DNA from 3 places in the Kitasatospora sp. NPDC058115 genome. Region 2 is predicted to be linked to each of the others. Evidence: riboswitches for the same ligand, from Rfam matches in the RefSeq annotation. Region 2 holds a riboswitch; each other region holds the start of a gene.
The links. Region 2 has a riboswitch for cyclic di-AMP ahead of ACFVVL_RS25870 (transglycosylase family protein). Riboswitches for the same ligand answer to the same signal wherever they lie in the genome.
Positions count from the first base shown of each region.

Region 1: linked by a shared signal. The riboswitch ahead of ACFVVL_RS24470 (M23 family metallopeptidase) and the one ahead of ACFVVL_RS25870 (transglycosylase family protein) in region 2 are both predicted to bind cyclic di-AMP.
Region 3: linked by a shared signal. The riboswitch ahead of ACFVVL_RS10820 (NlpC/P60 family protein) and the one ahead of ACFVVL_RS25870 (transglycosylase family protein) in region 2 are both predicted to bind cyclic di-AMP.

Region 1 covers NZ_JBHVTL010000023.1:134,026-141,676, reverse strand. The annotation lists gene ACFVVL_RS24500 (hypothetical protein) at 1-635, shown strand, start outside; gene ACFVVL_RS24495 (GNAT family N-acetyltransferase) at 775-1,224, opposite strand; gene ACFVVL_RS24490 (class I SAM-dependent methyltransferase) at 1,262-1,996, opposite strand; gene ACFVVL_RS24485 (sensor domain-containing protein) at 2,077-2,811, opposite strand; gene ACFVVL_RS24480 (GNAT family N-acetyltransferase) at 2,936-3,520, opposite strand; gene ACFVVL_RS24475 (hypothetical protein) at 3,564-4,511, shown strand; gene ACFVVL_RS24470 (M23 family metallopeptidase) at 4,570-5,427, opposite strand; cyclic di-AMP (ydaO/yuaA leader) riboswitch at 5,440-5,598, opposite strand; gene ACFVVL_RS24465 (YiaA/YiaB family inner membrane protein) at 5,844-6,134, shown strand; gene ACFVVL_RS24460 (alpha/beta fold hydrolase) at 6,262-7,089, shown strand; gene ACFVVL_RS24455 (TetR/AcrR family transcriptional regulator) at 7,160-7,651, shown strand, end outside.
Region 2 covers NZ_JBHVTL010000025.1:143,861-151,511, reverse strand. The annotation lists gene ACFVVL_RS25900 (MFS transporter) at 1-76, shown strand, start outside; gene ACFVVL_RS25895 (TetR/AcrR family transcriptional regulator) at 339-944, shown strand; gene ACFVVL_RS25890 (helix-turn-helix transcriptional regulator) at 1,021-1,887, opposite strand; gene ACFVVL_RS25885 (ATP-binding protein) at 2,302-2,829, shown strand; gene ACFVVL_RS25880 (DUF397 domain-containing protein) at 3,256-3,510, opposite strand; gene ACFVVL_RS25875 (hypothetical protein) at 4,025-4,948, shown strand; cyclic di-AMP (ydaO/yuaA leader) riboswitch at 5,715-5,913, shown strand; gene ACFVVL_RS25870 (transglycosylase family protein) at 5,900-7,156, shown strand; gene ACFVVL_RS25865 (hypothetical protein) at 7,305-7,505, shown strand; gene ACFVVL_RS25860 (LacI family DNA-binding transcriptional regulator) at 7,563-7,651, opposite strand, start outside.
Region 3 covers NZ_JBHVTL010000008.1:67,130-74,780, forward strand. The annotation lists gene ACFVVL_RS10810 (NYN domain-containing protein) at 1-1,062, shown strand, start outside; gene ACFVVL_RS10815 (NlpC/P60 family protein) at 1,273-2,316, shown strand; cyclic di-AMP (ydaO/yuaA leader) riboswitch at 2,678-2,830, shown strand; gene ACFVVL_RS10820 (NlpC/P60 family protein) at 2,841-4,016, shown strand; gene ACFVVL_RS10825 (NlpC/P60 family protein) at 4,268-5,332, shown strand; gene ACFVVL_RS10830 (hypothetical protein) at 5,533-6,537, shown strand; gene ACFVVL_RS10835 (glycosyltransferase 87 family protein) at 6,569-7,651, opposite strand, start outside.

The DNA.
Region 1 (7,651 bases), on a different contig from region 2:
TGCCGCGGGTGCTCTCCGACGCCGACCAGGCGCTGGACCTCTTCCTGGCCGGGCAGGACCGGGACCGCAAGGGCGACAAGGTGGGCGCGGACGACCTGCGGATGCGCGCGATGCAGCACCTGGGCCTGGTCGGCACCAGCGCCGGCCAGCCGGACGACCTGCCCGGCTCGATGCTGCCGGCGGACCGGACCGCCGGGCCGGAGCGGGTGGTGGCCGAGGTCCGGTCGACGGCCCGGCGGTCGGCACTGACGGCGTCCCGGGTGCGGGAGCTGTTCGCGGACGGCTCGGAGGGGCGGCGGGTCCAGGCGCTGGCCCTGATGCAGGGCGATCCGGCGCTGGCCGACCTGGCGAGCGTGCTGGAGGCGATCGAGCGTCCGCGCTCCGGGTTCGAGCAGTACCACGCGCTGCTGGCGGCGCGCGGGCTGATGTCCCGGCTGCCGGCCGAGGAGGCGCGGCAGCTGCGGGACGCGGTGGCCGGGCGGCTGATGGCGCCGGACGGGATCCCGTACGGCTCGGACCGCAGCTGGCTGGCGGAGAAGATCCTCTCGGGGCTGGACACGCCGGTGTTCCTGCCGCAGCAGCCGGGCGGACCGGAGCCGGCGCAGCAGCCGGCGGCGTCCGAGCAGAGGTCCTAGCCGGCGGCCGCCCGCCTTCGAGCCCCCCCCCGGAGGGTAGGCCGGCCTGCGTCCGGGTGCGTGCATCTGCCCGCGGGCACCTCCCGGCCGCCGGGCCGGGGGCGCGTCGCCCGGCGGCCGGGGGTTCGAGGGCGGGTCCTCAGAGCGGGAAGCGGAGCTCGGGCCGGTCCCAGCCGATCGGCGGCCGGGCCGGGAAGGTGCCGGTCCGCTCGGCGCCCATCCGCAGGTAGAAGGCCTCGGCGGGCGGGTGGGAGACGACCCGGACGCCGCCGGTGATGCCGATGGCGCGGGCGCGGTCGAGCAGGTGGGTGATCAGCCGGCGGCCGACGCCGAGGCCCTGCGCCTCGTCGGCGACGAACATCAGGTCGAGCTCGGCGGGGTCGGTGATCAGCGCGTAGAAGCCGAGCAGGTGGTCGTCGTCGGCGCGCACCGCGAGGTGGACCTCGTGCCCGGCCAGGTACTCGGGCGTCACCCGGTAGCCGGCGATCATCGGCGCGTAGTCGCCGCGGTAGGCGGAGCAGTCCTGGATCAGCGCGGTGAGCCGGTCGGCGTCCGAGGCCGCGGCCGACTTGATCAACATCTCGGTCATGGTCGACGAGTATAGGGGTGAACCGCATCTGTGACCATTACGTGCGGGGCCCGGCCCGGCGCAGGACGAGCACCCGCTGAGCACGGCCGCCCCGGTCGGCGGGCGGCAGTACGCGGACCTCGCTGGCGATCCGGCGCTCGCCGAGCGCGCGGCGGACGGCGTCCAGGCGGGCGGTGCGGCGGCCCTCGCCGTCGTGCAGCGGATGGACCCGGACCTCGCCGCCGGGCGCGGTGACCCGGACCAGTTCGGCCAGCGCCGCCAGCTGCCGCTGCGGCCCGAACAGCTCGGGGTAGGCGAAGAGCAGGTAGCCGCTCAGGGTGAGGGCGAAGGTGCCGTCCGCGAAGGGGAGCCGGGGCAGCGCGGCGGCGACGTACTGCCCGGGGTGGGCGGCGCGGTCGGCGGCGAAGAGCCGGCGGGCCCGGTCCCAGCCGCGCAGGTAGTGCTCGGGCCGGCGGTGCCGACGGGCCGGGTAGAGGTCGGGGCGGGCCTCCATCGCGGCGGCGATGGCGGCCCGGGCGGCCAGGGCCCGGGCGGCGATCTCACCGGCCGGGCGGGCGTACACCGGGTCGGCCGCGATGACCAGGCAGCCGAGCGGGCGGGCCTCGGCGGCGAGCCCGGCGGCCCCGCCGGGACAGTCGAGCAGCGGGCCCGGCAGGGCGGCGATCCCGGCCCGGGTCAGGCCGAACAGGCCGCAGTACTCGTCCAGCGGACGGGAGGTGACCAGGGGCGCGGGCGGGGCCGCGGCCCGGGCGCGGGTGGTTCGGTCGGCCATCGCGGCCATCCGACCACGGGCCCCGGCGGGCCGCACCCGGAGGCGTCCGGGCGGGGCCCGCCGGTCGGCGGGGCCGGGGGTCAGCGGCCGAGCAGGCCGCGGGCGGCGAGCCGGTTGACGTTGGTCAGGCCGCGCACCAGCTGCGGGGTCAGGAACACGAACAGCATCCCGAGCAGGCAGACCCCGGCGATCTGCAGCGGCGACTCGATGTAGTACTCGTGCCGGACGCCGTCGCTGCCGGTGAAGTCGAAGACCCGGTAGCCGGGCCAGTCCACGTAGCGCGGGAACACCCAGTGGTAGACGGGGTAGAGCGCGAGCGCCCAGCCGACGCAGAGGAAGACCAGCGACACCGCCATGCTGAGGATCGCCCAGGGGAACATCACCACCTGGTACAGCACGGCCTTCCAGCCAGCCGCGTCCGCGATCCGGGCGGTGATCCCGCCCCAGGCGCCCGGGCGCACGGCGCGGACCGGCGCCGGGGCGGGCACGTCCAGGGCGAGCAGGCCGCGCACCCGGGCGCGCTCCAGGCCGCCGAAGCCGCGGGCGGCGGCGGTCAGCGCGGCCAGCACCGGCAGGCCGAGCACGGTGACCACGGTGCCGACGCCGAAGGAGAACAGCGCGACCGCGACGGCGAAGCCGGCGACCGCCGGCGGCAGGCCGGTCAGCGTGAAGCCGACCTCGCGGTAGAAGTAGGAGGTGAACGGGGCCCGCCAGGCGTACGGCGGCTCCTCGATGCGGCGGGCCACGGCGTGGCGCTCGCCGCCGTCGTACGCGGGGTGGTCGTACTCGTCGCGCTGCATGCTGTGGGTGCTCATGGCCGGTCTCGGTCCCTCGGGTCGGTCGCGGGTCGGGCTCGTGGGGTCTGTCCTGCTGACCCCCTCAGCCTGTCAAAACGCGCCCGGGCCGGACATCCGGCTCCCCGGCGAACCGGGGGTGGGGTTATCCCCCCTGAACGGCGCCCCCGGCCGGTTCGTCGTCGGCGAGCAGCGCGTACTGGTAGGCGTCGCGCCAGCCGTCGTGGCGCCGGTAGTCGTGCCGGACCCGGCCCTCCAGCCGGAAGCCCGCCCTGGTCAGCACCCGGACCGAGGCGGCGTTGTCGACATCGGCCCGGGCCTCCAGCCGGTGCAGGCCGAGCGGGCCGAAGGCGAGGTCCCGCAGCAGCCCGACGACCTCGCCCGCGTAGCCGAGCCCCCAGACGTCGCGGCGCAGCGCGTAGCCGAGGTGGGCGGCCCCGTGCGGGCGCAGACCGAGCGCGGCATTGCCGATCGGGACGGCGCGGGCCGGGTCGTCGGCGTCCGCGAGGCGGACGACGGCCAGCCGGTAGACCTCCCGGGGCTCCCGCTCCGCCTCCTCCAGGTACTGGGCGACCTGGTCGGCGCAGGTCTCGTGGTCGCGCGGCGCGAACGGCAGGTAGCGGGTGGCCTCCGGGTCGCCGAACACCGCGTGCAGCGCCGCCACGTCCTCGGGGGTGTGGTGGAACTCGCGGACGGCCAGCTGGCGGCCGGTGAGTCGGACGGGGACCATGGCTCCCGACCCTACCCCCGACCAGCGGTTACGGTTCGTGGTTATGGAAGACGAAGACCTGCGGCTCGCCCCGCGCACCAAGGCCGCCGAACTGCTCGCCTGGGCGGAGGCGGAGGGCCGCGAGCCGGTCGCCGAGGCCCCGCTGCGGGCGGTGCTGGCGCTGCTGGAGCTGGGCGGCGGCAGGATGCACGACGGCTGGCCGGAACTGACCTCCGCCGCGGTGGAGCACCTGCTGTACGAGCGCCTGTACCTGTACGTCCAGCCGGAGCCGGGGCAGGATCCGCTGGCGTACGGCGCGGCGGTGCGGCTGCTGGTCGACCACCAGCGGGCGGCGAAGCGGCTGAACGCCAAGCGCCAGGAACGGCTGCACGCGGAGGCCGAGTGGCAGGGCGAGGTGGCGGCCGGGCTGCTGCGCCGGGCGGACCTGGTGACCTGGCCCCGGCTGTACGCGCTGCTGCTGCGCGCGGCCGGGGTGGACACCGGCGACGGGGCGGCGGTGCGGGCCTGGCTGGAGGGGTTCCGGGAGCTCCCGGCGCAGGAGCGGACGGCGGCGTTCACGGCGCTGGAGGCGGACGGCGTGCTGGACCCCGTGGACGACGGGGGCTGGGACGGCGGGGCGCGGACGCTGGCGGTCGGCATGGCCACCGACGGCGCCCGGCGGCTGCTGGAGCAGGGGCTGATGGAGCGCAGCTACCGGAACCTGGCGGAGCTGACGGCGCTGGGCCGGCCGATGCCGGAGGAGCTGGCCGGGGACTTCGGGGCGTTCGAGGAGGCCGCGGTCGGGGTGGCGCTGGAGCTGGCCGGCGCGTGGACGGTGCCGGGGCTGCCGCGGCTGCTGGTCGAGGAGTTCCCGGAGCTGGCGCCGGAGCCGGGTCAGGCGGAGATCGACGCGTACCTGGCCGGGCTGGAGCCGACCGGGGACGAGGCCGGCGACGAGGCCCCGGACGGGGCCGACCACGGGACCGGGGCCGGGCTCGCGGCCGGGGCGTAGGAGCGCGCGAGGGGCCCCGGCCGGACGGCCGGGGCCCCTGGGCGCGGGCGGGGAGGCGTCAGGGAGTGACGCCGCGCTGCTCGAACCAGGCCTCCGGGTCGACGGGCGCGCCGCCGCCGGGGCGGACCTCGACGTGCAGGTGGGCGCCGGTGACGTTGCCGGTCGCGCCGACCTTGCCGATCTGCTGGCCGGGGACGACCTTGCCGGAGCCCTTGATGATCGAGGAGAGGTGGCAGTACCAGATCTCGGTGCCGTCGGGCAGGGTCTCGACGATCCGGTAGCCGTAGGCGCCGGCCCAGCCGGCCGAGGTGATGGTGCCCTGGCCGACCGCGTAGACCGGCTCGCCCTGGTCGGCGGCGAAGTCCAGGCCGGTGTGCAGGTGGGCCCAGTAGCGGGCGCTCTGGCCGTAGTGGGCGGAGAGCCGGTAGTCGCGCACCGGCAGCTTGATGGCGGCGAGCTTGGCCTTCTCGGCCTCCTCGGCGGCGCGCTTGGCCTGCTCCTGCTGGGCGACCTGGGCGGCGCGCTTGGCCTCGGCCTCCTGGGCGGCCTGGACGCGGGCGTTCTCCTCGGCCGCGGTGCGCTGGCTGTCGGCCTGCTGCTGGATGCGGGCGGCGAGGGCGAGGCCGGGGTCGGCGGAGAGGGTGGCCGGCAGCTCGTCGGGCGCCTCGACGGCGGGCGCGGCGGCCGGGGTGGCGGAGGCGAAGCCGGTGGCGCCCAGGGTGGCGGCGACGGCGGTGACGCCGAGCAGCGGAGCGGTGCCGCGGCCCTGACGGGGCATCCGGTGCCGGCTGGTCCCGTCGGCCGGCGGGGCGGTCTCGTCGGCGGGGCCGCCGAAGGGGCCGTGCCCGGTGAACGGGCCGGGGTGGTCGAGCAGCTGGGTGCCGGACGGGTGTGCCGGGGTGTGCGTCGACGCCACGGAGGCGCGCTCCTTTCCTTCCTTCGCGCCTACCGGGTTAGCTGACGGGTTCGGAGCAGGAAGGTCTCCTACGGCCGGGCCTGGGCCTGGCCGATTCACCCCAAGGAACGTGGTTCCCCGGCTCCCTGGCCTGCCCGGAGGCCGGCCGGCGGGATTAGGCGACGGCGCACGGTGCCGTCTGGGTACGGCGTTGCGGACCGCGCTGCGTTATCAAACGTTAATCCGAGAGCCCCCCGATTCCAAGCCGTCCGTTGCCGGCGGCGGGATACGGACCGGGTACCACGCGACCCGATGGGCGATTTGGGACGTTTGATGACAACTGACACTACCGAACGTGTCGGGACGTCAACGAACGACCCCTCACTTGAGTACGCCTACTCATGTGCGACCGGGCCGGGCGCGGCCATCCTGACGCCATGAGCGCACCGATGCAGTCCCGCACCACGGCCGCGTACCACATCCAGGCCGTGCTGTCCTTCGCCCTCTCCGCCGCCGCCCTCGGCATCGGGATCGCCTTCCTCCCGGTGGAGCCGTGGACCCGGGCGTTCCTCGCCCTCGGCCTGCTCTACACGATCACCTCCACCTTCACCCTCGCCAAGGTGGTCCGGGACAAGCAGGAGACCTCCGAGCTGGTGACCCGGGTCGACCAGGCGCGGCTGGACAAGCTGCTGGCCGAGCACGACCCGTTCCGGGTGGAGGGCGTCTGACCGGACGCCGACGGCGGGCCGGAGCCGGACGGGCGGGCGAGAGTCGATAGCTTGACGGCTAAGGCTATTAGCCTTAGCTTTATGGCTATCGGCACTCCGCCGACGGTCCCGCCCCAGGAGGCTCCCCATGAACGGCACCCTCGCCCCCGTCACCCGCCACCTCGACCTGCCCGGCGGCCGGATCGCCTTCGACGACACCGCGCACGGCGAGGGCGTCCCGGTCGTGCTGCTCCCCGGGATGCTCGACAGCCGGGCCGCCTACCGGCACCTGCGCCCGCTGCTGGCCGCCGCCGGCCGCCGGGTGATCACCATGGACCTGCGCGGCTTCGGCGAGTCCTCGATCCTCTGGGACGACTACTCCCCCGCCGCGATCGCCGGTGACGTCCTCGCCCTGCTGGACCACCTGGGCATCGAGCGGGCCGTGCTGGCCGGCAACTCCTACACCGGCGCCAGCGTCGTGAAGGCCGCCGGGGACGCCCCCGGCCGGGTCGCCGGCATCGTCCTGCTGGACGCCTTCGTCGAGAACGTGCCGCCGAACGCGCTGCAGCGCCTGGTGGTCGGTGCGATGGGCGCGATGCTGGTGCGCTCGCCCGGGTTCTGGGGCCTCTACCACCGCACGATGGCCTTCCCCGGCCCCAAGCCGGCCGACCACGAGGAGTACGTGGCCGGGCTGGTCGCCGCGATGCGCACCCCGGGCCGCAGGACCGCCACCCGCGGCTACGTGCGCGGCGACTCCGCGCCCGTCGGCTGGACGGCCGCCGTACGCTGCCCGGCGCTGGTGGTGATGGGCTCGAAGGACCCCGACTTCGCGAAGCCGGAGCTGGTCGCCGACCGGCAGGCCGCCGCGCTGAACGCCCGCAAGGTGATGATCGAGGGCGCGGGCCACTACCCGATGGCCGACCACCCGCGGGCCACCGCCGACGCCCTGCTGTCCTTCCTCGCCGACCTGGCCTGAGCGCCGCCGCCGTCCCGAAGCGTCCCGAGCCCGTCCCCCGCCCCCGCCCCCCGTTCCCAGGAGAACCGCAGTGCCCCGAGTCGGACTGACCCCCGAGCAGGTCGTCGGCCACGCCCTCGCCCTCATCGACGAGCAGGGCCCCGAGGCCCTCACCCTGGCCGCCGTGGCCGCCCGCGCCGGGGTCGCCACCCCCTCGCTGTACAAGCACGTCAGCGGCGGCCTGGCCGAACTGCGCCGGCTGGTGGCCGTCCGGGTGACCGGGGAGCTGGCCGACCGGCTCGCCGAGGCGGCACTCGGCCGCAGCGGGGACGCTGCGGTCGCCGCCGTCCTGCGGGCGTACCACGCCTACGCCACCGAGCACCCGCACCGCTACGGCGCCCTGCCGCAGGCCCCGCAGCCGGACCCGGACCTCACCGCGGCGGCCGGCCGGCTGGTCGGGGTGATCGTCGCGGTGCTGCGCGAGTACGGGCTGGAGGGCTCCGAGGCGATCCACGCCGCCCGCACCTTCCGCTCGCTGGCCCACGGCTTCGCCGCCCTGTCCACCGGCGGCGCCTTCCAGCTC
Region 2 (7,651 bases):
GCCGGACTATGATTATCCGTCAGTAAGCCGGGAAGGCCTGGCCGAGGAGCGTGGCGAGGTCCTCAGCAAGAGCTGACCGGCGAGCGCCGGACGACGGCAGGGACCCCGGACGGGGACTCCCGGCGCCGCGGTCCGGCCCTCGCCGAGGAGCAGGGCGCCGGCTCTACCAAACCCCCGTGTTGGTAGGGCCGGCGCCTCCGTACGATCCGAACCCGTCCGCCCGGCCAGGGGCCGGCCGCCGGGGTTCGGTCGGCGGCCGGGCCAGTATATTGGCCGCCAGCCAACGAACGTACGGAGCAGACACGATGGCACCTCGCGGGGATTCGGTCAATGAGGAGATGCGACAGCGCTCCCGGCGACGCATCATGCGGGCCACCGTCGAACTGGTCGACCAGCGTGGATACGCCGGCACCACGCTGACCGACATCGCCGAGCGGGCCGGGCTCGCCCGCGGCCTGCTCTCCTACTACTTCGACGGCAAACGGCTGCTGATGCAGTCCGCGACCCACCGGATGATGCACCAGACGCTCTCCGCCGCACTCGACGAGCTGGACCCCGGCGCGGGCCCGGAGGCCCGGCTGGCCCGGGCCATCGACGCGGTGCTCGGCCTGGCCATGGACCACCCGCGGGTGATGCGCTCGCACCTGGCGCTGATCCTCGACCCGGACACCGGCGCCTTCGTCCAGGACCCCGAGCAGCAGCGGCTGGGCACCATCCTCCAGGAGCTGCTGCGCGACTGGGGGGCGCCGGACCCGGTGGCCGAGCACGCGGTGCTGCGCAGCGCGCTCATGGGCGGCTGCATAGGCGTGCTGCTGCCCGGGGCGGAGCTGCCGCTGGCCCCGATCCGCGCCGACCTGTTCCGCCGTTACGACCTGCCCTGGCAGCTGGGCCGCCCGCCGCAGCCCCTCCCCCCGGAACGGGAGCGGCCGCCGGCCCGCGGCTGACCCGCGGCGGCCGGCGGCCGCTCCCCCGTCGTGCTCCGGTCGCCGCCCGGTCTCCCGGCCGTCTCCCGGCTCCCGCTCAGCGTTCCTTCAGGATCGAGGCCAGCAGGTCGATGGTGCGCTCGGGCGTGAGACTGTCCACGCAGAGCCGCTCCATGACCTGGATGTAGGCGTCCACGTCGTCGCGCTTGTCCAGGTACAGCGCGCTGGTCAGCTGCTCCAGGTAGACCACGTCGGCGAGATCCTGCTCGGGGAAGCGCAGGATGGTGAACGCACCGGACTCACCGGCGTGGGCGCCGAAGCGGAACGGCATGACCTGGATGACGACGTTGGCCTGCTCGGCGGCGTCGATCAGGTACTGGACCTGGCCGCGCATGACCTGGGGCCCGCCGACCGGCCGGCGCAGCGCGGCCTCGTCGATGACCGCCCAGAGCCGCGGGCTGTTGCCCTCGGTGAGCAGCTTCTGACGGCGCATGCGCAGGCTGACCCGGCGCTCGACCTCCTCCTCGCTGATCACCGGCCGACTCTGGCCGAAAACCGCCCGTGCGTACTCCTCGGACTGGAGCAGGCCGGGGACGAATTGGACCTCGTAGGTACGGATGAGGGCAGCGGCCTCCTCAAGGCCGACATAGGTCTGGAACCATCCCGGCAGGACGTCGTTGAAGCTGTGCCACCAGCCCGACTTGTTCGCCTCGCGGACCAGGCCGAGCAGTGCCTCGCGTTCGAGGCCGTCGTCCACGCCGTAGAGGCTGAGCAGGTCGGCGACGTCACGTTCCTTGAAGCTGACCCGGCCGAGTTCCATGCGGCTGATCTTGGACTCGGAGGCGCGAATCGCGTAGCCCGCGTCCTCGCGGGTGATGCCGCGCGTCTCGCGGAGCCGGCGCAGCTGGGAGCCGAGGAGGATCCGGCGGACCATCGAGCCGCCGCCCGGCTGAACTGTGGTCATGCGGTCCTAACCTCCACCTAGGGCAAACAGCGCACAGTCTGCCATCAGTTGAGCGCTCACGGTGCCGATACTGACGGATGTTCCTATCAGTTCTGCACTCCGCACACCAGGATGCACGTGCATCCGGCGCTTGCATATGCCATTTGAACGACTGCACGTGAATCGACTCTTGCATCTGCAGTGAGCGCAGAGCACGATGGTGCACGTGCACCTGCACATCCCTGGCAATCCCGCGGGCTCCGCGTCGACCCCACGCGCGATTCCGTGCACCGGCCCGGCAGCGCCCCCGCGCCTCCGGGCCCTCGTGCGCGCGCGCCTGGTCGAGGGGCGGCCGCGCGGCCGAGCGAGTCGGAGGTGACCGGCATGACCCCGGCGGGTCCAGCCGTGTCCGCCCCCTTATGGGAGGAGCTCTTCATGAGCACCGGAACGGCCTTGGCAGTCGACCCCCTTGTGGTCACCTGTACGCTCGCTCCCCGCTATGAGGCTGTCAGAACCGCGCGCGACTTCGCCAGGACCGCCCTGCAGCGGTGGGGGCTGGGCGAGCTCTTCGACGACGTCGCGCTGGTGGCATCGGAGCTGGTGACCAACGCGCTGCGGCACGCGATCGGCGCGTGTCCCGGTGCGGCGGACGACTACGACTTTCCCACGCAACCGACGGTGGAGAGCCGGCTGCCGATCCGAATAAGCCTCGTGCACCGTGCGCCCCAGGTGGTCTGCGCGGTGAGCGACCCCAGCAGCACCGGCCCGGTGGCCCGGGAGGCGGACTTCGTGGCGGAGTCCGGCCGGGGACTGCACCTGGTCGACTCGTTCAGCCGCTCCTGGGGCTGGCACCCGCTCGGCAGCGGCAAGGTCGTCTGGGCCCTGTTCGAGGCGGAGGAGGCCCTGCGGCCGGCCCCCGTCCAGGTCACGGAGTTCGGCGGACGGCACCGGCGCTCGGCCTGAGCGACCGACTGGTGAACCGGGGAACCGGGGAACCGGGGAACCGGGGAACCGAAGGATTCAGGGAACCACCACAGCACGGCGAACGGCACCCCGGCAGCGGCGACCGGCGACCCTCGGGCAGCGGGCACCGGCAGCCCCCGGCGGTGGCGCCCCCCTCCTCCGATCCGCGTGCGGCGGCTCGGCACGGCGGCGGCGCACGGGAGCCGTGGCGTTCCCGGCCCGCCCGGCGGCACGGATCGCGGGCGGAGGTGCGGATTCCCGGGCGCAGGCACGGACGGACCCCGTCCGGAAGGGCTTTCCGGAGCAGGACCTCCGGGACTCCCGCGCCTCCAGGACTCCCGGGCCTCCGGGACTCCGGACAAAGACAAAGGCCGTCGTGGTGTCAGCACCCACGACGGCCCCCCGATTGGTGAAGCCGGCGGCCGGTCAGACCGCCAGGTGGTCGAACTCCCCGTCCTTCGCCCCCAGGAGCAGTGCGGCGATCTCGGCGCGGGTGTAGATGAGCGCCGGACCGTCCGGGAAGCGCGAGTTGCGCATCGCCACTTCGCCCCCCGGGAGGGCGGCGAACTCGACGCAGTTGCCCTGCGAGTTGCTGTGCAGGCTCTTCTGCCAGACCACGCCCTCCAGGTCGGTGGCGGCCATCCCGTTGTACGTGTCGTACGTGTCGTGCGTGTCGTGCATAGAAATCTCCCGAAGAGCTCCGGAGTGGGTCGTTCAGCTCGGCGCCCCGGCCCCGGCCGAACGGACGGGCCGGCCCCGTACCGGCCCGGCACAACGCCTCACTTGACGTGATGATAGCTCCAGTGCACGTGCATCAGCACGGGACGTTGCAGGTGCACGGCCTTTTCGACACCGAACCGGAACTCTTCACGCGGCACCCGCCTGACGGTACGTAAACGGACATAGCCGACTGAATCGGCAAGGGGCCGATAACCGCCCGTAGGCGGCCACCCGCCGATTGTTGATCTTCGAACGCCGGGAGTCGTCCTTCCGTGACCCTCCGTCAGGCCGCGCGGGCGCTGTGAGACATCTCACGCGCGGGAGCGGCAACGCGGTTCCCGTTCCGGCGCATCTGAAGGGGTACCGGGAGAACTGCCGCCCCGGGGCCGGTTATGTCCGGTTTTCACGGCGGCCCTCCCGTCCGGTTCGGCAGCCGACTGCGGAGCGGGTGGAGCGATGTCCTACGATCTCCGCCATGAGCACCGCAGCCATCCCGGGCGCGCCACTGCCCGTCCGCACTCCAGGCTCCCGTGCGCGGGGGCGCCACCGCCGTCCCGAGCGCCCCGAGATCCCGTCCGGTTCCCCGGCCCTGCTGCTCGCCGTCCCCGCGGCCGCCGGGCCGGACTCCCGGTCCGTCGTCGAGGAGCTGCTGTCCATCGTCCGCAGCGAGCAGAACGGCGTCCGGACGGTCGCCGGCTACCTCCCCTCCGGTGACACCGACGTCGAGGCGGACGGCGAGCGCACCGTCGCCGAGCTGCTGGCCGAGGCCGCCGAGGCCGGACTGCCCGCGCCGGTCGTGGTGCCGCTGGTGCCCGGCCCGCACGACTTCCTCCCCGCGCTGCACGGGCTCGCCGCCGAGTTCGGCGCCCCCGTCACCGACGCGCTGGGCCCGCACCCGCTGCTCGCCGAGGCCGTGCACGTCCGCCTCTCCGAGGCCGGGCTGGCCCGCGCCGACCGGGCCCGGCTGTTCGCCATCGCGACCGCCGCCGACGGCGTGGTGCTCACCACCGTCGGCGGGCAGGCCGCGGCCGACGCCGCCGGGATCACCGGCATGCTGCTGGCCGCCCGGCTCGCCGTGCCGGTCGTCGCCGCCGCACTGGACGTGCCCGGCTCGGTCGCCGACGCCGTCGCCCACCTCAAGGAGATGGGTGCCCAGAACCCGGCGCTGGCCCCGCTGGTGATCGGCCCGGAGGCGGACGCCGAGCTGCTCGCCACCGCCGCCGAGGAGTCCGGCTGCCCCTCGGCCGCACCGGTGGGCGCGTACCAGGCGGTCGGCCAGCTGGTCGCCTCCACCTACCTGGCCGCGCTGCCGGCCGTCGACGCCGAGGCCCTGGCCGGGGAGGCCGGCGCCGCGGAGGAGGGCGGCCCGCGCGCCGCCGGGCGCCACGCCGCCCAGTAGCCCCGCTCGCCCGGAGGGCCCGGAACGGACGCACCGTTCCGGGCCCTCCGGCGTTCCCGGGAGACGGCCCTGCGGCGGCGTCCTGCAGCAGGACGGTCCCGGGGGCCCGCCTGCGGTCCGGCGGCGGCCTGCTGCCGCCCAACTCACGCCGGGGGGCCTCAGGATGACGGCAGCTCCGCTGACGGCCCGGATGCTGACGGCGTCGCAGGCGGCGGCGAAGCCCCCGGTCGGGCGTGCCGGCGCCGGCACCGGCCACCTTCCCGTCGTCGCCCCGGGGGGCTTCTCGTGGATCCCGGAGAGGAAGGCTCGGGGCGTCGACGTGGCCGGGGGCGAGGGCGCCACGGCTCTCGACGGTGCCGCCGATCGCCGCCGGGGGGGGGTGGCGGCGGCGCGCCGGCGCCGGAGGGCCGGGCGAGTCGGGCCAGTTGGGGATGGTTCGGGCGTGATGTCCGTTCTGCGGAGCTTTGCCCGACGGTGCACTCCGCACGGCCGGGTGGCCGGGCGGGAGCGCCCGGCTCCTCGTCGGCGCCCGCCGGTGCACGGCCCTCCCCCGGGACGGCTGCGGCACGGCGGACCGGCGCGGGCACCCTGAGGCACAGGCAGGTGCGTTGACCGCGAACGGCGTTGCGGGAAATCGGTCATTTCTGATCATGAAGGACAGCCGGCGGGCATGCGTTTCGCAAACCGTGACGAGCGTCACACATGTTTGCGGTTTGAACGCGCCTCTGCTTAACGTGCTCCCCGTTCGTGGCCACACGGACCCAGCACGTCCGCGACGCCGAGTCCTGCCGTCGGGCGTGCTGGCAGCGCAATGCACCACGGCAGGAGCGGGGGAACCACAGGTAGTTCGCCCAGGACCGGTCCACGGACCGGCCCCGGGCTAGGGGTGAAGCCGCGTCCACAGCGCGGCCGGGCAACTCCAGCCCGAATCCGACAGCTCACCTCGCAGGCGTGGGAGAGGACCGCGTCTTCATGCTGCCCACCAACGGCACCCGACTGTCCGGCCGTACCCGTCGCGCGATCGCCGCCCTCGGCGTCGCGGGCATCGGCCTCACCATCCCCTGCCTGACCGCCGGCACCGCCTCGGCCGCCTCCATCGCCACCTGGGACAAGGTCGCCCAGTGCGAGAGCGGCGGCAACTGGAGCATCAACACCGGCAACGGCTTCTACGGCGGCCTCCAGTTCACCAACTCCACCTGGGCCGCGTTCGGCGGCACCGCGTTCGCCGCGCGTGCCGACCTCGCCACCAAGGACCAGCAGATCGCGACCGCCGAGAAGGTCCTGGCCGTACAGGGCCCCGGCGCCTGGCCGGTCTGCTCGGTCCAGGCCGGTCTCACCAAGGGCGGCACCCCGGCCTCGGTGGACACCTCCGTCGCCGCGGGGCCGGCCACCAAGGCCCCGGCCCGGACCCCGGCCACCGAGCCGGCCGCCAAGCCCGCCGAGAAGCCCGCCGCGCAGCAGCAGGCCGCCGAGCCCGCCGCCGCCCCGCAGGCGGCCCAGGGCGACCGGCAGTGGCGTCAGCAGACCGGTCAGCAGGCCTCCCGGGACTACACCGTGGTCGCCGGCGACTGGCTGTCCACCATCGCCGACCGCAACCAGGTCCAGGGCGGCTGGCAGCGGCTCTACGAGCTCAACCGCGCCACCCTGACCGACGGCCCGCACGCCATCTACCCGGGCCAGCACCTGACCCTCGGCGAGCGCGCCACCGGGCAGGGCTTCGACTGGTTCAACCGCGGCCAGGGCGGCACGCAGGCCCCGGCCCAGGGCCCGGCCCAGACCCCGGCCACCAAGCCGGCGAGCAAGCCCGCCGCGCAGGCCGAGGCCCCCGCCCCGGCCCCGACCGCCACCGGCAGCATGGCCGCGGCCGTCGCCTTCGCCCAGTCGAAGGTCGGTCAGGCCTACGTCTACGGCGGCACCGGCAACGGCGGCTGGGACTGCTCCGGGCTGACCCAGGCCGCGCTGCGCGCCGCGGGCGTCTCCGTCCCGCGCGTCGCCGCCGACCAGGCCGCCGCCTCCACCCACGTCGCGCTGGACGCCCTCAAGCCGGGCGACCTGCTGTTCTGGTCCAACAACGGCAAGGACTCCGGCGTCTACCACGTCGCGCTCTTCATCGGCGACGGCAAGTACGTCGAGGCCGCCAACCCGAGCTCGGGCGTGCGCGTCCAGACGCTCGCCAACTGGGCCCCGGACTTCGCCGGCCGGGTCTGATCCCCGCACGCCGCCGCCCCCGGGGAGAGTCCGGTCGCTCCTCCCCGGGGGCGGCGGCGTGCCCCGGCGGGTCCGGACGCCGGACGGCCATGGTCAAACCGGGGTCGCGACGGGCATGCTGCTGCCCTGCACCCGAGAAGGAGTCACCATGGCCCAGGTCACCGTCTCGCTCGACGCCAACCTCGCGATCGACGTGATGATGCTCTCCGGCACCAAGAGCCCGCAGGACGCCGTCGAACTGATCCTCCGCGACTACCTGGAGCGGGGCCGGCGCACCGAGACCCGCACCGGTGACGCCGCCGACGGCCACCGGGTCACCCAGGACCGCCCGACCGTCCAGGAGGGCTGAGCCGGAACGCCGCGGGGCCCGGGAGCAGCGTGCTCCCGGGCCCCGCGGCGTACGGACTCAGCGCGCCCGGGCGCCGGTCGAGCCGCGCATCACCAGCTCCGGCTGGAACATGAACTCCCCGCGCTGCGCGGCGTTCCCGCCGACCT
Region 3 (7,651 bases), on a different contig from region 2:
CTGGAGTCGGGCACCGTGCCGGGCGCCGCCGACCCGATGGACGTGGCGGCGGCCGCCTATCTGGTGCGCTCCTCGGGGTGGAGCCGGCTGGTGGCCGCGGTCGGCGAGGAGGCCGATCGGGCGGGTGCCGAGGGCGCGGCGGCCGAGGCGGCCCGGCTGGTGGAGAAGCTGCAGGCCGAGCTGGCCGAGCTGCGCTCCGCGGCGCGGGCCGACCTGGAGCGCCAGCGGGCCGAGTCGGAGGACGTCCGGCGGGAGGCCGACTCGCTGCGCCGCCGGCTGCGTTCGCTGGAGAGCGACACCCGCCGGGCGCAGGCGGAGACCCGCAAGGTGACCGGCGAGCTGGAGGCGCTCAGGGCGCAGGCGGCGGCCGAGCGGAGCGCGGCGGAGACCGAGGCGCGCCGGCTGCGGCACCGGATCACGGAGCTGGAGAACACCGCCGAGCAGGGCCGCCGGTCGGCCCGCGAGGGGCGCAGCGTCGAGGACATGCGGCTGCGGCTGCTGCTGGACACCGTGCTGCAGTCGGCGCAGGGGCTGCAGCGGGAGCTGGCGCTGCCGGTGTCCCAGATCCGCCCGGCGGACCTGGTGGAGGCGGTGGTGCCGGGTGCGGCCTCGCCGCACGACGTGGCGCGCCGCGGCCTGGCCGAGGACGATCCGGCGCTGCTGGACCAGCTGCTGGCGATCCCGCAGGTCCATCTGGTGGTGGACGGCTACAACGTGACCAAGACGGGCTATCCGACGCTGCCGCTGGAGCAGCAGCGGATCCGGTTGCTGGGCGGGCTGGCGATGCTGGCGCAGCGCACCCAGGCGGAGGTCACCTGTGTGTTCGACGGCCAGGACCTGGACGTGCCGGTGATCATGGCGCCGCCGCGCGGGGTGCGGGTGCGGTTCAGCCGGACCGGGGAGACGGCGGACGAGCTGATCCGCCGGCTGGTCCGGGCCGAGCCGCAGGGGCGTCCGGTGGTGGTGGTCTCCACCGACCGGGAGGTCGCGGAGGGCGTGCGGAAGGCCGGCGCGCGCCCCGTCGCGTCGGTGCTGCTGCTCAACCGGCTGGCCCGGCCGTAGCCCGTTCCCGGGGCGGCCCGGCCGGTATGACGGCTGGTCAGCGCCGGGATTGCGGTGTTGTGCGTGTTTTGTGAAGTCAGATGGACGGTTCGGGTTCACGCGAACGGGGGAGTGGCGCGAAGCGTGGATCTTCACTAGGGTCTGGCGTCAAACCTATTTTCCGGATTCTCACCCGTTCGGGTGAGGCCATTGGAAGAAGGAGCCGGTCCCTTGGCCTCCCACCGCCGTCCCAAGCAGCCGAGCCGCGCGCGGGTCTCCGTGCTCACCGCTGCCGCTGCGACCGCGGTCGCCCTCTCCGCCCAGGTCGCCGCCCACGCCGCGCCCAGTCCGTCGCCCAAGAAGGACGACGTCAAGGCGCAGATCGACCAGTTGCAGGAAGAGGCCGAGCAGGCCACCGAGAAGTACAACGGGGCCAAGGAGCGCGCGGACCAGCTGCGCAAGCAGGCGGACCAGCTGCAGGACCAGGTGGCCCGCGGCCAGGAGCAGATGACCCAGCTTCAGGCCGGGCTGGCCGAGGTGGCGGGCGAGCAGTACCGCACCGGCGGCATCGACCCGTCCGTGCAGCTGATGCTCACCTCCGACCCGTCCGGCTACCTGGACAAGGCCTCCAGCGTCCAGCAGGCCAGCTCCAGCCAGGCCGAGGCGCTCAAGGGCCTCCAGGACCAGCAGCGCCGGCTCGACCAGCAGAAGGCCGAGGCGGCCGCCGTGCTGGCCTCGCTGGACAGCACCACCAAGGACCTGAACCAGACCAAGGCCGAGGTCAACAAGAAGCTCCGGGAGGCCCAGGAGCTGCTGAACTCGCTCAGCGCCGCCGACCGCGCGGCCCTGAAGGCGGCGCAGCAGCAGGCCGACCGCGCCTCCCGCGGCTCGGAGCGCACCGACCTGGGCAGCCTGCCGCAGGCGAGCGGCAAGGCGGGCTCCGCGGTCGCCCTCGCGATGAGCAAGCAGGGCTCGCCCTACGGCTGGGGCGACGTCGGCCCGAACACCTTCGACTGCTCCGGCCTGATGGTCTGGGCGTACGGCAAGGCCGGCGTCTCGCTGCCGCGCACCTCGCAGGCGCAGGGCAACTACGGCACCCGGGTGCCCTCCCTGGCCGAGGCCCAGCCGGGCGACCTGGTCATCTACCGCGACGACCGCAGCCACGTCGGCATGTACATCGGCAACGGCATGGTGGTGCACGCGCCGCGCACCGGTGACGTGGTGAAGGTGATGAAGGCCGACGCCATGAAGATCAACACGATCCGCCGGGTCTGACGGCGGGCCGTCTGACGGGTCGCCACGACACGCCCGGAGGCCCGTTCCGGCTCCTGTGATCAGCGCCACCCCCGGCCGGGGGTGGCGCTGACGTTTCGGCCGCGCATTCGAACGTCTGACGGAGAATGATCAGCCCGATGTGGGGATGTGATCACGTTCGGTCATTTTCACAAGGGAACTTGGGTATTCTTCCGACTTTTTTCTGACAAGGATTTGAACGGATCACGGATCTGTTACTAGGGTCGTGCCTCGAACCACGCACAGTCGATCACCCAGCCTGGGTGGCGGCGGGGTTCGCCGCCGAGTTCGTGAAGCAGCGGGAGGGCGCCTTCGGGTCGTCCCTCCGAGTGAAGGCCCAGCAGTCGGGGGTCCGCTGTGGAACGGAGCCGGGGAACCACGTTCCTCCGGGGTGAATCGGCGCCAGGCCGGCCGCGCGAGCGGCGGGTGAGGCGTCGTAGGGCACGCTTCCGCCCGAACCCGTCAGCTCACCCGGTAGGCGGATGAGGAAGAAGGAGTCCGCCTTCGTGGCGTCCCATCGTCGTCCCAAGCCCGCCGGCCGCACCCGTGTCTCGATCCTGACCGGTGTCGCCGCCGCTGCCGTCGCCCTCTCCGCGCAGTCCGGCGCCCACGCCGACCCGACGCCGACCAAGGACCAGGTCAAGGAGCAGGTCGACCAGCTCAACGAGCAGGCCGAGGTCGCCACCGAGAAGTACAACGGCGCCCAGGCCAAGCAGCAGGAGCTGCAGAAGCAGGTCGCCGAGCTGCAGGACAAGGTGGCCCGTCAGCAGGCCTCGGTCACCGAGGCGCAGGGCGGCCTCGCCGAGATCGCCGGCGAGCAGTACCGCACGGGCGGCATCTCGCAGACCGTCCAGCTGATGCTCTCCGCCAGCCCGGACAACTTCCTCAGCCAGGCCGACGCCCTGAACCAGGCCGGTTCCACGCAGTCCGGCGCGCTGAAGGAGCTCCAGGAGCAGCAGCGCAGGCTCGACCAGGACCGCACCGAGACCCAGGCCAAGCTCGCCGAGCTGGAGGTCACCACCCAGCAGCTGAAGTCCTCCAAGGAGGACGTCCAGGGCAAGCTGCAGAAGGCCCAGGACCTGCTCAACACGCTCACCGAGCAGGAGCGCCAGGCGCTGCGCGCGGCCGAGGAGAAGGCCGCCGCCGAGGCCAAGGCCAAGGCGGACGCCGCCAAGGCCGAGGCCGCCAAGGCCGCCAAGGAGAAGGCCGACGCCGAGCGCGCCTCCCGCGACGCCAACCGCACCAGCCCGAGCGCGCCGTCCACGGCCGCTCCGGCGGCCCCGGCCGCCACCGCCAAGCCGGCCGCCCCGGCGGCGCCCGCCGCCAACGGCTCGCGCGCCGCCGCCGCGATCGCCGCCGCGGAGAGCAAGCTCGGCTCCCCGTACGTGTACGGCGCCACCGGCCCGAACTCCTTCGACTGCTCGGGCCTCACCGGCTGGGCGTACGCCCAGGCGGGCGTGTCGCTGCCGCGCACCTCGCAGGCGCAGGCCACCGCCGGCACCCAGATCGGCTCGGACATCTCCAAGGCCCAGCCCGGCGACCTGGTGATCTTCTACGGCGACCGCCACCACGTGGGCATCTACGTCGGCGGCGGCCAGGTCATCCACGCCCCGAAGCCGGGCGCGTCGGTCCGCTACGAGGCCGCGTCCAACATGCCGGTCAACACCATCGTGCGCCTCTGACCCACGGTCGGCAGGCTCCGCCGGGCCCGGTTCCCCCGCACGGGGGGACCGGGCCCGCGGCATTCCCCGGCCCGCCGGGACGCTCGGTCCGCGAACCGATCTGATGTCCGACGGGTGTCCGAATATTCGGGTTCGGAGGGGTTTGGAATCGGTTGCCCCGACTCGCTAACGTCTGCCACCGGACGCCCGCTTCGACAGCCGCCCGCTCCGGTGCGGCGGCGGGCCGGGCCCAGGATCGGAGCCGACGTCGCATGGCCGTGCACCGCCGTTCCCCGCTGTCAGGTGCGCACGTGCTCGCCCGGGCGCTGGTGCTCACCGCGGCGGCCGCCACCGCGTTGGGCGTGTCGGCCGGCGGCAGCGCCCGGGCCGTGCCCGGCTCGCCGGACGCCCCGGCCGACCGCAAGGACGTCAAGGCACAGGTGGAGCAGCTCTACGACGAGGCCGAGCAGGCCTCCGAGCGCTTCAACGCCGCCCAGGAGGCCCAGCAGCGGCTCCAGCACGAGACCGGCGATCTGCAGCAGCAGATCGCCGTCTCCCAGGACGAGCTCAACCGGCTGCGCGGCGAACTCGCCACCGTGGCCGGCGCCGAGTACCGCGGCGGCGGGATGACCCGGACCGTCCAGCTGATGCTCTCCACCGACCCGGAGGCCTACCTCTCCCGCGCCCGGGCCCTCGACCAGAGCGCCGAGCGGCAGAACGAGACCCTGCACGAGCTGCGGGGCCGTCAGCGGGTGCTCGACCAGCGCCGGGCCGAGACCACCGCCAAGCTCGCCGAGCTGGAGCAGACCCGCAAGGCGCTGGCCGAGAGCAAGCAGCAGATCCAGCAGCGGCTCGCCAAGGCGCAGCGGCTGCTCAACGGCCTCGGCGCCGTCGAGCGCGCCCGGCTCGCCGCCCAGGACGCCCGTGAGGCGGAGCAGCGGGCCACCCGGGGCACCGACCGGCTGGACTTCGGCACCGCCCCGCCCGCCTCGGAACGCGGCGCCGCCGCGCTGGCCGCCGCGGTGCGGATGATCGGCGCGCCCTACGTCTACGGATCCACCGGGCCCAAGGCGTTCGACTGCTCCGGTCTGATGTACTGGAGCTGGCGGCAGGCCGGAGTGACCCTGCCGCGCACCTCGCAGGCCCAGGCGTACGCCGGGCGGCGGGTCAGCCTCACCGAAGCGCGGCCGGGAGACCTGGTGATCTTCTACCGGGACATGCACCACGTCGGGATGTACGCCGGCGGCGGGGTGATCGTGCACGCCCCCTACCCGGGCGCCAAGGTCCGCTACGAGGCCGTCAACGCGATGCCCGTCTCGGGGGTGATCCGGCTCTGAGCCGCCCGGATCCCGCCGCCGGCCGCCGGCCCTCGCGGCGCACCGCCCTGCTGCTCGCGGCCGGCGGGCTGGTCCAGCTGTCGCTGCCCGGGGCCGCCCCGGCGCGGCCCGCCGCCGCGGCCGCGGACGAGCACGCCGAGGTCCTGGCGCTGCTCGACGGGCGGGCCCGGGCGCTGACCGCCGGGCCGCCCGCGCTGCCGGTGCGGGCCGGCTACCGCAACCTGCTGCTCGGCCCGGTGGACCGGACCGGGCGGTGCGCCGCCACCGCCGAGCTGACCGTCGAGGTGACCGGGTACGACCGGCAGCCGGTGGTCCACCCGCGCCGGCTGGCGCTGGCCCGCTCCGCGGCCGGCTGGCGGGTCGAACGGGAGGAGGGCGCGGGCGGGCCGCCACCGCTGTGGGACCTCGGCGCGGTACGGGCCGAGGCGGGCGCGCGCTGCCTGGTGCTCGGGGTGGACGCCGGGGGCGCTCCCGCGTCCGCCGGACCCGCCCCCGCCGGACCCGCCCCCGCCGGACTCGCCGCCGTCGGCGACCGGGCGGCGGCGGCCGTCGAAGCGCTCTGGGGCACCGCCTGGGCGGGCCGGCTGCTGCTCGAACTGCCCGCCACCCGGGAGCAGTTCGCCCGGCTGGTGGCGGACGACCGGCCCGGCTGGTCCGGGATGGCCGCGGTCACCGTGGCGGCGCCCGGCGCGCCGCTGAACGCCCCGGCCGACCGGATCCTGCTCAACCCGGAGACCTTCGCGGGCCTGAGCGACTTCGGCCGGCAGGTGGTCGTCACCCACGAGGCGGCGCACGTGGCGACCCGGGCCGACACCCGCGCCTGGACGCCGCTCTGGCTCTCCGAGGGCGCCGCCGACTGGACCGGCTACCACGACTCGGGCCGCACGGCCCGGCAGATCGCCCCGGAGCTGGCCCGGGACGTCGCCGCCGGCCGGCTGCCCGCCGCGCTGCCCGAGGACGCCGCCTTCACGGCCGGCGGGGAGGGCCTCGCCCAGGTCTACGAGCAGGCCTGGCTGGCCTGTGACCTGATCGCCCGCCGGTTCGGGCCGCAGCGGCTGGTGGCCCTCTACCGGGCGGTCGGCGCGGCGGCTCCGGGCCCGGACCGGCAGGCCTGGCTGGACGGGCTGCTGCGGGACCGGCTCGGCGAGGGCCTGGCCGAGTTCACCCGCCACTGGCTGGCCGAGGTCCGGGCACTGGCCGCTTGAGAGCGGCCCCTTGAGAGCGGCCCCGGGGACGTCAGGGGCGGCCCTGGGGCCGGGCCGAGGGCCTGGCGCCCTGGCGCCGCTCGCCGGGGGCGCTCCGCGGCCGCTCGATGCCGTCCAGGAGGTCCTGCTCGTAGGCGATGCCCGGGCGCACCGAGAAGGCGGCCGCCGGCACCGGCTCGGTGCGGGTCAGCACCACGGTCTCCGGGAGCCGCTCGGCGCGCCGGGTGGAGCGCCAGAGCCGGACGCAGGAGAGCCCGGTGGCGGCCAGCAGCAGCAGGTTGCGCGCGGCCAGCACCGCGATCGCGCCCGGCCGGCTGGCGACCACGTCGCCGAAGAGCAGCGGGAACTCCGCCAGGGTCAGCGGGGTGGCGGCCAGGATCAGCAGCGCCACCGGCCGCTGGCTGGTGCCGCGCACGGTCAGGCAGACCGCCGCCACGCCGACCAGCCAGACCAGGTACTGCGGGCTGATCACCCGGCTGGTCACGGTGAAGATCAGCAGCGCGGCGAGCGCCGCGTCGTACATGGTGGCCGCGTTGCGCCGCTTGGCGGTGAAGCGCCACAGCAGCAGCCAGCCGAAGCCGATGACGGTGCCGGCCAGCATCACCTTGCTGACGACGTCCACCCACGGCCCGAGCATCTCGACCGAGCCGTAGTTCATCATCACCTTGCCGTCCCAGGCCCCGGTGATCCGGGCGAGGTGGATCGGCAGCGCGCCGACCGACTCCACCTCGATGCCGCGGTCCTTCTGGAACGTCAGGAACTCGAAGGCGCCGTTCATCCCGGCCGCCAGCAGGAAGCCGACCGCGGCGGCCGCGGCGGCCGCGGCCGTCCAGGAGCGGCGGGTGCGCCGGCCGGAGGGGGTGCCGATCAGACCGAGCAGCGGCCAGATCTTGACGATGCCGCCGAGGCCCAGCAGCAGGCCGCCGATCGCCGGGCGGCGGATCAGCGCCAGCAGGCCGGCCACCGCGATCGCGGTGACGATCACGTCGTAGCGGTTGTAGATCATCGGGCCGAGCAGCGGGACGCCGGCCACCCAGACCCAGGCGCCGGTCAGCGCCCGGCCCTTGCGCAGGCCGGTGCGGACCAGCAGGGCCATCGCGGCGGCGTCGGCGAT